4 regions of the Terribacillus aidingensis genome follow, and region 4 is predicted to be linked to each of the others. Evidence: riboswitches for the same ligand, from Rfam matches in the RefSeq annotation. Region 4 holds a riboswitch; each other region holds the start of a gene.
The links. Region 4 has a riboswitch for S-adenosylmethionine ahead of ABXS78_RS04880 (methionine biosynthesis PLP-dependent protein). Riboswitches for the same ligand answer to the same signal wherever they lie in the genome.
Positions count from the first base shown of each region.

Region 1: it holds a riboswitch for S-adenosylmethionine, as region 4 does, so the genes downstream of both, ABXS78_RS06135 (acyl-CoA dehydrogenase family protein) here and ABXS78_RS04880 (methionine biosynthesis PLP-dependent protein) in region 4, are expected to answer to the same signal.
Region 2: it holds a riboswitch for S-adenosylmethionine, as region 4 does, so the genes downstream of both, ABXS78_RS02015 (iron-containing alcohol dehydrogenase family protein) here and ABXS78_RS04880 (methionine biosynthesis PLP-dependent protein) in region 4, are expected to answer to the same signal.
Region 3: it holds a riboswitch for S-adenosylmethionine, as region 4 does, so the genes downstream of both, ABXS78_RS04230 (LLM class flavin-dependent oxidoreductase) here and ABXS78_RS04880 (methionine biosynthesis PLP-dependent protein) in region 4, are expected to answer to the same signal.

Region 1 is NZ_CP159996.1:1,127,770-1,131,737, reverse strand. It holds gene ABXS78_RS06145 (methionine ABC transporter ATP-binding protein) at 1-693, opposite strand, end outside; gene ABXS78_RS06140 (LLM class flavin-dependent oxidoreductase) at 690-2,093, opposite strand; SAM riboswitch class I at 2,185-2,287, opposite strand; SAM riboswitch class I at 2,414-2,520, shown strand; gene ABXS78_RS06135 (acyl-CoA dehydrogenase family protein) at 2,592-3,755, shown strand; gene ABXS78_RS06130 (aldo/keto reductase) at 3,783-3,968, opposite strand, start outside.
Region 2 is NZ_CP159996.1:362,146-366,113, forward strand. It holds gene ABXS78_RS02010 (carbon-nitrogen family hydrolase) at 1-58, opposite strand, end outside; gene ABXS78_RS02015 (iron-containing alcohol dehydrogenase family protein) at 55-1,149, opposite strand; SAM riboswitch class I at 1,226-1,328, opposite strand; gene ABXS78_RS02020 (pyridoxal phosphate-dependent aminotransferase) at 1,435-2,613, shown strand; gene ABXS78_RS02025 (MBL fold metallo-hydrolase) at 2,654-3,784, opposite strand; gene ABXS78_RS02030 (metal-dependent hydrolase) at 3,798-3,968, opposite strand, start outside.
Region 3 is NZ_CP159996.1:779,819-783,786, reverse strand. It holds gene ABXS78_RS04240 (low molecular weight protein-tyrosine-phosphatase) at 1-143, opposite strand, end outside; gene ABXS78_RS04235 (S66 peptidase family protein) at 267-1,295, shown strand; gene ABXS78_RS04230 (LLM class flavin-dependent oxidoreductase) at 1,313-2,677, opposite strand; SAM riboswitch class I at 2,756-2,857, opposite strand; gene ABXS78_RS04225 (DUF1992 domain-containing protein) at 2,870-3,241, opposite strand; gene ABXS78_RS04220 (CAP domain-containing protein) at 3,313-3,968, opposite strand, start outside.
Region 4 is NZ_CP159996.1:885,619-889,586, reverse strand. It holds gene ABXS78_RS04890 (5-methyltetrahydropteroyltriglutamate--homocysteine S-methyltransferase) at 1-512, opposite strand, end outside; gene ABXS78_RS04885 (aminotransferase class I/II-fold pyridoxal phosphate-dependent enzyme) at 529-1,701, opposite strand; gene ABXS78_RS04880 (methionine biosynthesis PLP-dependent protein) at 1,713-2,813, opposite strand; SAM riboswitch class I at 2,894-2,997, opposite strand; SAM riboswitch class I at 3,196-3,299, shown strand; gene ABXS78_RS04875 (M20 family metallopeptidase) at 3,410-3,968, shown strand, end outside.

The DNA of each region.
Region 1 (3,968 bases), 240 kb from region 4:
ATCGGAGAAAATATCATAAGTGGGACCATGCTCTACCACTTTCCCATCCTGCATCACTGCACAGCGGCTGCAAATCTCCTTTACAACCTCCATTTCGTGCGTGATGACAACGATTGTCAGACCCAGTTCTTTATTTATTTTCTTCAGCAAAGCCAAAATTGATTTTGTCGTACCAGGGTCCAAGGCAGAAGTAGCTTCGTCACATAAAAGGATCTTTGGCTGATTCGCAAGTGCCCGTGCAATACTGACTCGCTGCTTCTGACCGCCGCTAAGCTGTGCTGGGTACTGATGTTTTCGATCCTCTAACCCCACTAAGGCAAGCAGCTCATCCACTCGCTGCTTTATTTGTTTTTTATCTGCTCCTGCAGCTCGTAATGCAAATGCCACATTCTCATATACCGTTTTTGAGGAGACTAAATGAAAACCTTGAAAGATCATACCGATCGACTGTCTTGCTTTTCGCAGATCCTTTGGCGACAGCTCATGCAAATTAACTCCATCAACAAAGACTTTGCCAGACGTTGGCTTTTCCAATAGGTTGATGCAGCGCAGCAAGGTGCTCTTGCCCGCTCCGCTGTATCCAACTATCCCAAACACTTCTCCAGCTTCAACGGTTAGTGTCACATCGTTAACGCCAATGATCTCCTTTCCCTTGCTGCTATATTTCTTTGTGATGTTCTCCAGTTTTATCACCTTTCATCTCCCTCTCCTGTCGGTATTTTCAGCTGGCGATAGTTAGTTGCGGGATGCCCAGCCGGCAGTCTGCTTGATTCATAGTCAAATAATTTTTCTCTCAATGTGCCTGATTTGTAGGACTGTTTATAAAGTCCCCTTTTTTGCAGAATCGGGATGACCAGGTCAACAAAGGACTCCAAATCCCCTGGTGTAACAAGATGGTTCAAATTAAAACCGTCGACTCCGGATTCTTCGAATTGGTGCTGGATGCTATCTGCCACCTCGTCTGGATTCCCGACTATCAAGCTTTTGTCAGGTGTATCAAACCGCTTCAATGCTTCGCCGACTGTCAGCTGCTTGGCTGCATCCTTTGTCAATGAGGCTGCTTTATAGTGACCGCCTTCTGTCGTTTTACCATAAGAAAACGGCTCGTCAGGATCCTTTTCCTCATATTCAGAAATGTCATAGCCGCTTGCACCAAATTGCGCCTTGGCAGCATCTGGACTCCAATGACTTGCATATTCCTGATACTTTTGCTGTGCCTCTTCTGTTGTTTCCGCTACGATGACACTCAGGAAAGAGAAAATCTTAATATGATCTGGATTTCGGCCATGCTTGGCAGCTCTCTCCCTTATATCCTCTGCATAATAACGGATGCGCTCAGGCGTGGGCCCTCCAACGAAAACACATTCTGCATGCTTGGAAGCAAATTCCCGTCCACGTTCGGATGTACCTGCTTGATAAATCACAGGTGTCCGCTGTGGGGAAGGCTCACTCAAATGTGGTCCCTCTACCTGGAAGTAATGGCCTTCATGATTGATTTCATGTACTTTTTCAGGATTCACTAATACTTGGTTTTGCAAATCCTCAATCACTGCATCCTCCTCCCAGCTGCTTTCCCATAGCTTATAAGAAACCTCCAGGAATTCATCGGCAATCTCATACCGCTCATCATGCTTGATCATTTCGGTCAAACCAAAATTCCGCGCAGCATTCGGAAGATATGACGTCACAACATTCCAAGCAACTCTGCCCTTCGTCAAATGATCCAGCGTGGAAAAACGACGCGCATTTCCAAATGGTGGTTCATATGTAGTACTTACTGTAACGGCGAAACCCAAATTCGCGGTTACACTTGCCATCGCAGAAATCAATAGCGCTGGATCATTCAGGGGAACCTGCAGACCATCCCGGATAGAAGGAGCTTTACTATTCCGGTAAACATCATATATCCCCAATACATCGGCAAAGAAGATGGCATCGAATTTACCGCGTTCGAGTAGCTTCGCCAGATCAATCCAATAATTCAAATCCTTATACTGCCGATGCCGCTTACTCTCTGGGTGCTTCCACAACCCATGCGAGTTATGCATCGCACTATTCATATCGAATGCATTCAAAATGATTTGCTTCCCCACTTTTATCCCTCCGTTTTAACAAATAAAAAGACCTCTTCTCAGATAAGAAGAGGTCTTGCTTAGTCGACGCAGGCGTACAACGTCCACTCTCTTCTCATCTTTCAAGCTAGTAGCTTGCTGGAATTGGCACAGTACTGCAGCAGTCTGTTGCCGAGGCTTCAAAGGGCCAGTCCCTCCACCTCTCTGGATAAGAAATGCTTATTGAATTAATGCCAATATACAGGACAGTCCACTGCCTGTCAATGAAGTTTTCTAAATTAAATATATAATTGACAATATTCAAATCATCACTTATATTTATGCCGACAACCGAATAAACACACTTATCTAGAGTCAGGGTAGGAACTGGTTCAACGACCCTGCAGCAACCGCTTTTCATGAAGCAAGGTGCTAATTCCAGCAGACAGACAAGTCTGAGAGATGAGAGGGAATGCCTACATAACGCCACCTCTTTCATATGAAAGAGGTTTTTACTTTACTTGGATGAGGAGAATGTTCATGCGAGATACTGCAGATAAAACAAAAGTGTTTGATCAAGTGATACAGCAAGCAAAAAGCCTTTCTAAAAAATTCAAGCAGCGTGCAGCCCATATTGATGCCAGCGGTGAGTTTCCTTATGAAAACTTCAAAGCGTTAAAAGAGAACGACTTTTTGTCACTGACTGTGCCGACAGAATATGGAGGCAAAGGATTAAATCTTGTAGAGTACTTACAAGTGCAAGAGATTCTCGCTCAAGGTGATGCTCCTACCACTCTATCATTTGGCTGGCAGCTCGGTGTTGTACTGGAAAATGCGGAAAGCAGAAAATGGGACGAACAAAGTTTTCAGCATCTATGCAACAAAATCATTCATGACAAAATTCTTCTTAATTTGGTTCAAACAGAAAACGCCACCGGCAGTCCTTCTCGAGGAGCAGCTCCAAGGACAACCGCACAACTGGAAGGTTCAAAATGGCGAATCAATGGTCGTAAATCCTTTGCTTCCATAGCTGCTGCTTTGGACTATAGCATAGCCACCGCGACTATACTTCCTTCAGGAAACAAAGGCTTCTTTTTAATTGATCATAGTTTGGACGGAGTATCTGTGGATGAAACATGGGATAGCATCGCAATGAGAGGAACAAGAAGCGATGATTTAATTTTGGAAGACGTACTAGTAGACCAGGATGCGCTGCTTGTGGAAGAAAACAAAGGCACATCCACTCCAAGAGGCTGGTACTTACAGATTGCAGCTGTTTACCTTGGTATTGCTGTTGCTGCGAGAGATTATACCATTCAATTTGCGTCAGAATTCCAGCCTGTTTCCTTGCCGGGTTCAATTAAAGATGTTCCAGAGGTTAGAAGAAAAATTGGCGAGATAGAACTAGCTCTCTTTAATGCTAGAGAAGTACTTTACGCTACAGCCAGGAAGTGGGTCGAGCACCCTGAAAAAAGATCAGAAATGAGTCCTGATTTAGCTGCTGCAAAACATATTGCCACCAATAAAGCGAACGAAGTCGTGGATCTATGCATGCGAATAGTTGGAGCCCGGAGTTTGTCTGCCGACAATCCGCTGCAGCGCCATTTTCGTGATGTAAGAGCTGGATTGCATAACCCACCTACTGATGATGCAGTAGTGTATTCGCTAGCGGATGCAGTCCTTCGGGCAGTAAAAAACTCCTGAATCCATAACGGATTCAGGAGTTCCTATTTACCAAGCATAAGCATACGGTGCTGCTCCGCCTGGACCCGGGAAAATTTCATCCAGCTGTTTTAAAACGGATTCATCAAGGTGAATTTCTAGCGCATGTAATGCACTCTCGAATTGCTCAACTGTACGCGGCCCAATGATTGGCGCAGTTATAGCTGGATTGGCAAGCTGCCAAGCCAGAGCAAC
Region 2 (3,968 bases), 520 kb from region 4:
TGTAGTTGGCTTCCGGATCACCAAAAACGATATCATGCTGAATTAAAGCAAGTTTCATTGTGTCACTCCCTTATTTGCCGCAACGAATGTCTCGACACTTTGCATGGCGTCCACCACTTGATCTGAATCGGATACATGCATGAAATGAATGGATTCCCCTGGAGCGACAGCGCCGTCTGCTGCAATTTTCATCGCTTTATCCATATCTTCTTTTACGCCAAGCTCTTTAAGTACAGTTGGCAATCCGAGCTTTTGATAGATAGGAAGCAATGTGCGGATTTCTTCGAATTTTTCTTCCAGTGCAAGCTGAACAAGAATTCCGTAAGCGACTTTATTGCCGTGCAGCTGCTCGTGCGTTTCTGGAAGTCTTGTCAGTCCGTTGTGAATGGAATGAGCACCAGCAATACGGCCATATTCATCACCGAAACCGCCAACCATTCCGCCAGCCATGATGATCGTTTCTGCAACGCGGAGAAATGCACTGTCAGCATGCTTGTTTTGCAAAGAACAAATAGCAGCATCTCCCTCCGCTATAAGGATATCCCGGCACAACCTAGCTGCGTTGCGGGATATTTGGACTGCAAGCGGCTGATCCGACATGTGTTCGGTAAGTGCATCCGCTTCGTACCATTTAGCCAATGTATCGCCAATACCGGCAATCAGATAGGTTACAGGTGTCGTTAGCAGCAGCTTCGGCTCGACTAGCAGCATAAATGCACTGCGCGGAAACACTGTATATTCGACGAAATTACCTGCTTCATCATAGAAAACACTAAGTGAAGCCCATGGGGAGCAGTTAGAGACAATCGTTGGAATCAGGATGACCGGCAATCCTGCATCATTGGCAGCAGCTTTGGCAGTATCCAGCACTTTTCCGCCTCCGACACCGATTATGAATTGAGCAGCTTCGTCCTTTGCGATATCTGCTAATCTGGCTGCTTCCGCATGTGTGCACTGGCCGTTATAGGCTACTCGTTTCACTGGCAAATCGATTGGATCCAGAAACGGGGAAGCCGCTTTCCAGGAAGCATCTCCGTGGATAAGCAATCCATTGGTCCAGTTCAATTCTTTAAGTCTTGCTGGAAGGCTTTGTAGTATATTATCCTCGCAGGCGTAATAATTCGGAGCGCCTTTTATGTTGATGGTCATGTTGTCACCTCATTGATTTTTTACATAAAAAAACTCTTCCAGACGAATATGGAAGAGGAATGGCGTGTGTCTCGTCCCCTTATCCCTCAGCGTCTAGCTGTTGGATCAGCACCGTGTGCAAATAGCACCGGTTGCCGGGCTTCATAGGGCCAATTCCCTCCGCCTTCTCTTGATAAGAGTGTGTGATTCATGTATGATTTGTTCATTATCGCATTCTATTTCCAAGACTGTCAAGATTGGTAATAGTCAGAATAAGATGTGAGAGACCACAGGAGAGTGAGTAAGATGGATTTTCCGTTTTCGGATGCATTGAAACGTTTGCCGGAACAGTTTTTTGCCGGCTTAGTACATAAAGTAGGGTTGCTGGAGAAGGAGGGGCACGATATCATCAAGCTCGGACAGGGAAACCCTGATCTGCCGACGCCGCAGCATATCGTAGAGAAATTGAAGGAAGCCTCCGATAATCCGGCTTATCATAAATATTCACCTTTCAGAGGCTTTGATTTTCTAAAACAGGCAGTCTGTGACTTTTATGATCGGGAATACGGTGTGAAACTAGATCCCGCAACAGAAGTGGCCATCATGTTCGGCTCTAAGACAGGTTTGGTGGAGATCAGCCAATGTCTATTGAATCCAGGTGATGTGGCACTGCTTCCGGATCCCGGATATCCCGATTATATGTCCGGTATCGAACTTGCCCAAGCGCGGACATCACTCATGCCATTAACCGCAGAAAATAAATTTCTGCCTGATTATACTGCTATTCCTGCAGGTGATTTGGAAGAAGCAAAGATGATGTTCCTGAACTATCCGAACAATCCGACTGCTGCTACTGCGGATCAGAAGTTCTTCGATAAAACAGTGGAACTGGCGAAGGAACATAAGATTTGTGTATTGCATGATTTCGCTTATGGTGCACTTGGGTTTGATGGAAAAAAACCGCAGAGCTTCCTGCAGTCCGAAGGCAGTAAGGAAGTTGGCATTGAAATGTACACTCTATCCAAAACGTATAATATGGCTGGCTGGCGCATCGCCTTTGCAGTTGGTAATGCATCTGTTATTGAAAGTATCAATTTAATCCAGGATCATGTTTATGTGAGTCTGTTCGGGGGCATGCAAGAGGCGGCAGCTTATGCGCTGACAGCGGATCAGACATGCGTGGAGGAGCTTGTCCACAGGTATGAGAGCAGAAGAGATGCTTTCATTGGCCATCTACGTGCTATTGGCTGGGAGGTACCGGAGCCAAAAGGAACCTTCTTCGTTTGGCTGCCAGTTCCTCATGGTTACACGTCTGAGGAATTCGCTGATCTGCTGCTGGAAAAGGCGCATGTGGCGGTCGCTCCGGGCAATGGTTTCGGGGAATATGGGGAAGGATACGTTCGCGCTGGTTTATTGGATACAGAAGAAAGATTGCTGGAAGCAGCGATGCGGATTGAAAAGCTTGGTATCTTTTCTAAAGCATAAGAAAGAGCCAGTCCCGGTGGGAACTGGCTCTTTTTTTCTATTAACTGGTCACTGCGCAGCGATTTGGGCCTGATTCGATATCGGCTTCGTCTGTACTGTCAATGACAGCTTTACCTTGATTTGCTTCTCTTATCAGCTGGTAGCTGTTCGGCTGCTGTGCAGGAATACTATCCAAGACGGAGGAAGCAAATTGGGTTGCATCCTGCAGCTGCAGTCTCGGGTTTTTTCTGTATAGGTCTTCCATGCGTGCTTGGACGGTGCCGTCACTTCCGATCTCTGACAGCTCGGAAAAATGCGATGGAAGGACAATCAGATCCAGCGACAATAATGGATATTTTTCGTATAACGTATTGTGCAAATCCTGTACCCATTGTTCTGCTTGACCGGCTAAATCCGGACGGCCAATCGACTCGGTAAAAAGCGTATCTCCAGAAAGCAGGAATGTGTCATCAACAACAAAGCTGATGCTTCCTTCTGTATGACCTGGTGAGGCAACGCTGCGCATGCCTTCTTCGGATTTACCGAATGGAATCGCAATACCGTCTTGCAGCGGTGAGAATGTGAATGTCGCTTCTTTTCCATCATCAGCAGGGAACCAGTAAGTCGCTCCTGTTTCTTCTGCCAGCTTCCGTCCGCCAGACAAATGATCTGCATGGAGATGGGTATCAAGCACATGTTTGATCGTCCATCCTTTCTCTGATGCGAAGGAGGTATAGACTACTGTAAACCTGGCTGGATCTACTACTGCAGCTTCTCCATTGGAGACAACCATATAAGATAGGCAGCCTTTCCCCATACGCATGAACTGGTAAATCTCTCCGCCATAAGTGAGATCACCGACTTTACGGGGACTGATCGTTTCTCCCCAAGCTTGCATCCCGCCAACCACATGGACAATATTAGCCATTCCAGCTGCTTGTAAGAGGGAGACGGCTGTCTGGGCGGATTTGCCCCGATAGCACATGACATAGACAGGATCATGTTCTGGCAGTTCTTCGCGAGCCTTATTCGGATTTGCTTTGATGGCAGCAAACGGGATATCATATCGTTTGACGCTGTCGGCATCAATCGCCCAGTCCTGAACATCTGACTCTTGCCGGATATCAAGCAGATGAACACTATCTTTCGCTTTAATTTTTTCTGCCAGTTCTGCTGTGTGCAATGGATTCATGCAATCGTCTCCTTTAGAAATCTTTTTTAATTATAGGAAGGAGCAACTTGACTCCTTTCTTATTCACAGGGAATATCCTGCTATCAGCGAGCAGGTGGCTTGCATAACCGGCAGTGCCGGCAAGCTGAGTCCCAAATAGGGCGGTCTCTTGTTCAAAGAATGTCATCAATATGTAGAAATAGAT
Region 3 (3,968 bases), 110 kb from region 4:
CCTTCATGCCAGTGGCCGATACCAGCTGAGTCAACTGTTACAAATGCAGATAGACCTTGTTCCTCTATACGCTTGCGTAAAATCACCTCAGCCATCGGCGAGCGGCAGATGTTGCCTAAAGAAATAAACAACACATTTATCATTCACTCAACTCCCTCGTTTTATAAATGTGAAAATGTGCGAATGTCTGGTATTCCATTCCCCATGAAACAACGAATCAAACGACCTAGTGATAATGCTATAATATGGAAAAGGAAAGGGTGATAATGATGACGACCATGTATCCAAGCGCTTTAACTCCCAACTCCACCTTCGCAATTACTGCTCCGTCAAGCGGAGTTCCTGCTCCTCTGCATTCCAAAATACATAAAGCTAAAATGCAGCTCGAGAAACTCGGTGCTCATGTGATCATTGGAGAAACCGTCTGGACACAGCAAGCCGCTAGAAGCAGCTCTGCTGAAACTAGAGCTAACGAGCTGATGGCTTATCTGAGTGATCCTGAAATCGATGCAATCATGCCGCCATGGGGAGGAGAACTGCTTGTACAAGTATTGCCTATGCTTGATTGGGACAAGCTAACCAAGAGCAAGCCCACATGGCTGATTGGTTATTCTGACACAAGCACACTTCTATGCAGCTATACACTCCAAACAAATTTTGCATCTGCCCATACGACTAACTTTTTTGATTTGAATATGGAAGCACTCGATGAAACGGCGAAGCAATGGCATAAGATATTATCTGCACCGTCCCGCAAGCACATGGTGCAGCACTCATCCCCTATGTATCAATCATCATGGGATGCGCTATTTGATCAAGACAATCCTGAGGGCTTCGACTTGGACAGCAAAACAGAATGGAAAACCACGACAGGTGAAGCCGTTTCCTTTACTGGCCGCTTAATCGGTGGCTGCTTGAATACCCTGACCGCTATCGCCGGAACGAAATATGCTCCTATTCAAACTTGGCGGGAATCTTTTAAAGAAGACACGATCGTCTACTTGGAATGGTTGGATTGGAGTACTGCTGAAACTTACCGGAATCTTTGGCATTTGAAGGAACACGGCTGGTTCAACGGTGCGAGCGGATTACTATTTGGCAGGCCATCTCGAAGCACTCCTTCAGAGGATTATACAGACGAACAGATGATTCATGAATTCGCAGATGAAATTGGATTGCCGATAATCTACGACGCCGATATTGGACACATGCCTCCGCAGTTCACGATGATCAATGGTGCGTTGGCAAATGTATCATATAAGGACGGCAAGGGAATTCTAACTTATTTGGAATAGGAAAGAGGAGCTGACGCTCAGCTCCTCTTTCCTTGTTTTGCCGGATGTGCCGCAGCGAGATGCGGATGTCCGTATAATTTCTCCCTAAAAGTTCCTTCTGCATAATCCTTTTTATATAATCCTCGCTCCTGCAAGATAGGTACAACCAATTCTACAAAGTCTTGCAGGTCTTTTGGTGTAATGTAATGTGTCAGATTGAAGCCATCCACTCCGCTTCGCACAAAGAAATCCTCCATCTTGTCCGCAACTTGCTCAGGACTGCCGATGATGATATCCGTTTCAGCTGGCTGACTGAATTTCTCCTGTATCTCTTTTACCGTAAATGGTTTGGCAGCATCCTTTGTCAGATAAGCAGCTCGCGATTGACCTTGTTCCGTATGCTTGTACGTGAACAGTTCTTCTTCATTTTCATAGGAAGCTAAATCATAGCCAGTGGACCCGCCATACTGGGCTTTGGCAGCATCTGCGCTCCAGTATTGCTTGATCTCGTCATATTTAGCATGAGCCTTCTCTTCTGTTTCAGCTACAACGACGTGCAGGAAGGTAAAAGCTTTGATTTCATCGCGGCTTCTGCCATAAGCCTCCGCACGCGCTTTGATATCCTCTATATAATAGTTGATTTTTTCTGGTGTCGGTCCGCCGACAAACACACATTCTGCATGTTTTGCGGCAAAATCCCTGCCTTTCTCGGAAGTACCTGCTTGGTAGAGCACCGGTGTGCGCTGTGGGGATGGCTCACTTACATGTGGTCCTTCCACTGAGAAATATGTACCCTTGTGCTTGATGCGGTGCACCTTTTCTGCTTCCACTAGAACCCCTCTTTCCGGGTCCGAAATAACAGCATCTTCTTCCCAGCTGTCCTCAAGCAGCTTATAAGAAATCTCCAGGAATTCATCAGCTATTCTGTAACGCTCATCATGCTTTACCATCTTCTCCAGTCCAAAATTCTGGGCTGCATTCGGCAAATAGGAAGTAACGATATTCCAAGCCACTCGCCCATTGGTCAGGTGATCGAGCGTCGAAAATTTACGTGCATTATGAAAAGGCTGTTCGTAAGACGTACTGACTGTGACAGCGAAGGACAAATGCTTCGTCACAGCTGCCATGGCCGGGATAGCGAAGGCTGGATCATTAAGCGGTACTTGCACGCCATCCCGCAAGGCTGCCTTTTCATCTCCTCCGTAAACATCATAGACGCCAAGCACATCAGCGAAGAACACCGCATCGAACTTTCCTTTTTCCAAAAGGCGCGCAAGCTCCATCCAGTATTCCAGCGACTTATACTCCCGATGTCTTCTGTTCTCCGGGTGCTTCCATAAGCCATGGGCGTTATGATTGGCGGCTGTCATATCAAATGCTTGCAGGATAATTTGTTTGGTCATTGCTTCCACTCCTCTATTTATGTAAAAAAAGCCTCTTCCGTTTTACAGAAGAGGCTCCTTATCCAAGGTAAAATGCTCCTCTTATCTGTCAGACTTCTCGTCTGCTGGAATTGGCACAGTGCATTACTGCCTGTTGCCGAGGCTTCAAAGGGCCAGTCCCTCCACCTCTCGTGATAAGAAAATACTATTTGATTATGTTAGTTTGTTTTCAATTTGTTCCCGATATTGACTGAGTGTGCCTGGCGAATTTCGCTTAAGCTTTTGAAGCAGCGCTTCGTATTGAATCTCTTTCTCACTAATGCGCTTCCGGAAAGCTGCCCGCTCTGTGTCGTCTGTACAAACACGCACCAGATCACGCAGTGCTACAATCTCTTTCTGCAGCTCCATCTCTGGTGGAATGTAGCCAGCATTCTTCAGGATCTTATAGCTCATACGCATATCCTCCGGTACACCGGATAGATCCTCCAGCTCCAAAGGTTTTCCAGCACCAGGAAGATTACGGAACTCTCCATTTGCTTCAGCCTGCTTGATACGCTCCTCCGCAAGCAGCGAAATCAGATCCATATAATCACTCCCTGCATACAAGAAAAGCAACCGATCATGATCGGTTGCTTTTCATTATACAATAATCTGAATTATTTACCAATGAATTGCTGTGTCCAGTAGTTACCGTTTTCTACATAACCTACACCGATGTTAGTGTAATCAGGGTTAAGGATATTCTCACGGTGACCTTGGCTGTTCATCCACGCTTCAACGACTTCTTCAGGAGTCTTTTGTCCTTGAGCGATGTTTTCACCTGCAGTTTTATAAGAAATACCGAAAGATTTCATCATATCGAACGGAGAACCGTAAGTCGGGCTGTTGTGATCGAAGTAACCATTGTCAGCCATATCTTTGGATTTCGCACGTGCTACTTTGCTTAGTTCAGTATCAGCTTTCAAAGCTTTAAGACCAGCTTTTTCACGCTCTTTGTTAGTTAAGTCTACTACTTGCTGTTCGAATGCACTCAGGCCTTCAGCAGCTTGCTTTTCTTCTGTTTGCTTGTTATCAGAAGCAGTTTCTTGTTTTTGTGCTGGAGCTTTTTGTTCAGTTGCTTGCTCTTCAGCTTTTTCTTCCTTTTTCGGAGCAGCAGCTTTTTGCTCTTCTTTCTGAGCAGCTGGCGCTTTTGCTTGCTCTTGCTGAGGTGCTGCTTGAGCAGGAGTCTGTGCTTTTTCTTGCTGAGCTGGCTGCTGAACATTGTATTTCGCTAGCAAGCTATCAGTATTAATGTGAATGTTATAAGCTGATA
Region 4 (3,968 bases):
GTCTGAATGACGTCAGCTGCAAAGTCCTCGATATCTGGATAAATCGAATGATCACGAATATCTGTATGGAAGAGCTGATTCGGACTCGGAATTGTCTGTTTAGCCACTGCCCTGCCAGCGACGATGTCTTGGAATACTTTATAATCCTCGATAAATGGGTGATCAGGATTGAACGAAACCTTGCCAGTATTTTTTATGTTATACCGTTCTGTCTCTTCCCCTTTGAACAAATAGCCGGTATCCGGAACATAACCTGTGATGCCGTTAAGATGCTCCAGAAAATCTGTATGCCAAAATCTTCTCCGGAATTCTCCGTCTGTTACCAGCTCCAATCCGACTTCAATCTGTTTGTCGACAATTCTTTTGATTTCTGTTGTTTCGATATCACGAAGATCTTGTTTGCTGATCAGGCCTTCTTTAAATTGCTGTCTGGCTTTGTGCAGAACATCTGGACGAAGCAAGCTCCCTACGTGATCTGCTCTGAATGGTGCCGTTTTTGTTTTCGTTGTCATGTTCATCTCTCCCATTTTAGTTTTTTACTTTTTCTATTACTCTTTCAGCAGCCTTTAAGGCTTGCTGCAGATCTCCAATGAGATCCTCCACATGCTCCAGGCCAACAGATAACCGCAAGAGTCCATCTGATATACCTCGTTTCTTACGTTCTGCTTCCGGCATGGCAGCATGTGACATCGTAGCCGGGTACGAAAGAATGGATTCTACCGCGCCGAGACTGACAGCAAAGATCGGTATGCGAAGCTGTTCAACAAAAATCTTTGCGTGCTCCCTGCTCGGCAGGGCGAACGATAGTACTGCTCCATTTCCAATGGCTTGACCGGTATGTATGTCATGTCCATTATGGGTAGGCAAGCCAGGGTAGAAGACATCTTCCACTAACGGATGATCAAGCAGGAACAAAGCTATCCTCTCCGCCGTTTCCGATGACTGACGTAATCTTGTACCTAACGTCTTTATTCCTTGTAGCAACAAATAGCTATCCTGGGCACCTAGAATGGCACCAAACGTATTCTGGATAAAAGCCAGTCGTTCTCCCAGTTCTGTATCCTTTGTGATCAGCAGTCCGGCGATAATATCACTGTGCCCTGACAGAAACTTGGTGGCACTGTGGATGACCACATCTATACCTAGTGCCAATGGCTGTTGATACAGCGGCGTCAAAAATGTGTTGTCCAAGAAAGTTAAACAATCATGTTGCTTTGCTATCCGGACCACGGCCCGAATGTCAGTCACCTTCAAACACGGATTGGACGGTGTTTCCAAGTAAATGACCTTCGTGTTTGGCCGTACAGCTGCTTCTATAGCATCCAAATCGGTTAGGTCAACAAAGGAATGACTAATCTGGAATTTTGGAAGGATTTCTGTTACGAAACGATACGTTCCGCCGTACACACCCTCGGTCACTATCACATGATCCCCCGCTGACAGCAGCATGAATGCGGAGGAAATTGCTGCCATGCCAGATGAAAATGCTAACGCGTCTCTCCCTCCCTCTAGTTCAGCAGCCTTTTGCTCCAGTGCTTTTCGTGTCGGATTGCCGGAACGACTATAGTCGAATGGACCGAAATCATCAAAGCTCTCCTGGTGAAAGGTTGACGATAGGTAGATCGGGACGTTAACAGCACCTGTCCGCTGCTCTTTATATGATCCCCGGATACACGTTGTTTCCGCTTGTTGTTCTCCCATATGTTGACCTCCTAATACAGTTTGGCGAATGCTTGCTGTAAATCATGAATCAAATCCTCCGCTTCTTCTATCCCGACCGAGAAACGGAGCAAACAATCGCAAATTCCTCTGGCTTCCCGTTCCTCTAAAGGGATATCCGCATGTGTCTGTGTTGTAGGATATGTGATAAAGCTTTCCACTCCGCCAAGACTTTCGGCAAAGGTGATGATTTCCAGGCTGCGAAGGAATGGATCGACCCAGCTGCTTTCCTGAACACGGAAGGAAAGCATGCCGCCTTTTCCTGTATACAGGACGTCTTTCACTTTCGGCTCCTCTGCAAGATAACTTGCGATGCGCTCAGCATTTGCTTGATGCTGCCGCATTCGAAGCGGCAGTGTCTTCAAGCCTCGGATGAGAAGCCAGGAATCGAGCGGAGACAAGACAGCTCCCGTACCGTTATGCAATACAGCTAACCGATCTGATAGCTCACTGCCTTTACTCACAACAAGTCCGGCTAAAACATCGTTATGGCCGCCGATATATTTCGTCGCACTATGGATGACGATATCTGCTCCTTCTGTAAGCGGCTGCTGGTAATAAGGTGTCAGAAACGTATTATCCACAATTAACAGCAGGTCATATGCTTTTGCCAATTGCGCATAGGCAGCAATATCAATTTCCTGCATGAGCGGGTTTGTCGGTGTTTCAAGGAAAATTGCTTTTGTATCGTCCGTTATCAATATCGCAGTCTCTTCGACGGAATGAAATGGCGCATAAATTGGCGAGACGTCATAGGCATCTGAATAGAAATCAAACAGCCGATAGGTGCCTCCATAAATATCCTCCGGCACTAGCAGGGAATCGCTCGAACGGAAAAGTGACAATACAAGCTGGATTGCTGCCATGCCTGAGCTGCATGCAAATGCCTGATCGCCTTTTTCCAGCTTTGCAAACCCTTCTTCCAGAACTGATCGAGTGGGGTTCTTCGTCCGTGAATAATCATAGCCGGTAGATTCTCCGATTCCACTATGCGCATAAGCCGTGGACAGATAAACTGGAGGATTAACTGCCCCAGTTACTCCATCACTGTGATTTCCAAGCTGCACAAATGCTGTTTCTAAACTATATCCCATACCGCTTCTCACCCTCCTCTTCAACAAAAAAAGAACCTTCTCCCCAAAAAGGAAGAAGGTTCAGTCATGACCGAATCAGCTTCTTATCTTTAAGGCGGATACCTTTTGGATTTAGCACCGTGTCTTCTCAGACTGGTTGCTGAGACATCACTGGGCCAAGTCCCTCCGTCTCTCTTGATAAGAAAAGTTCTATATAATTTTTATATTAAAGCTATGTTATCACAAAAGAATGTACAGTCAAGCATTATTTAAAATTTTCTGCCAAATGAATCTTTTACTAATGGATTTTTTGGCGTAGTCATGCCGATCAGGAAAAATAGCGACAAAAAATAGGATTGACACCTAGAACTTTTCGGTCTATCCTTTTCCTTACAACTGATATTTCTTATCGAGATTGGTGGAGGGAATGGCCCAACGAAACCAAAGCAACAGGCTGCAAGCCGCAGTACTGTGCTAATTCCAGGTGTTTAACACTGAAGATAAGAAGAGCGGAAAATCTTTAAAAGACCCTCTTCTGTCTGGAAGAGGGTCTTTTTTTGAACTTAATCCCGATTATTTTCATTGGAAATATCAAGATTGTTACAGGAGGTTTGAAAATGGAACAGATCAAGCAGACACTTGCGGTAGTACATACGGAGCTGGAAGATAATTTCGCAGAAGTCGTGGAGTGGAGACGTTATTTGCATCAGCATCCTGAATTAAGTTTCCAGGAGACAGAGACCGCCCGTTTTATCGCCGACAAGCTGCGCAGCTTCGGCTATGAAGATATCCAGACAAATATTGGCGGATATGGCATCGTCGCTACCCTATCAGGTAAGGCAGCAGGACCAACAATTGCACTGCGAGCAGATTTCGATGCCCTTCCGATAGAAGATGAAAAAGAAACAGCCTATCGATCCAAGACTCCTGGCGTAATGCATGCTTGCGGTCATGACGGCCATACCGCAGCACTCCTTGGAACTGCCAAATCACTGATCAAACATAAGGATAGTCTGAAAGGTAAAGTGGTCTTTTTGTTCCAGCCGGCTGAAGAAGTACCTCCAGGCGGTGCAAAAGCGATGATTGAAGATGGTGCACTTGATGGTGTTGACTATGTCTACGGTGCTCACCTTAATTCGGCCGCTCCTATCGGAAAGATCGGTGTTGGCGAAGGCT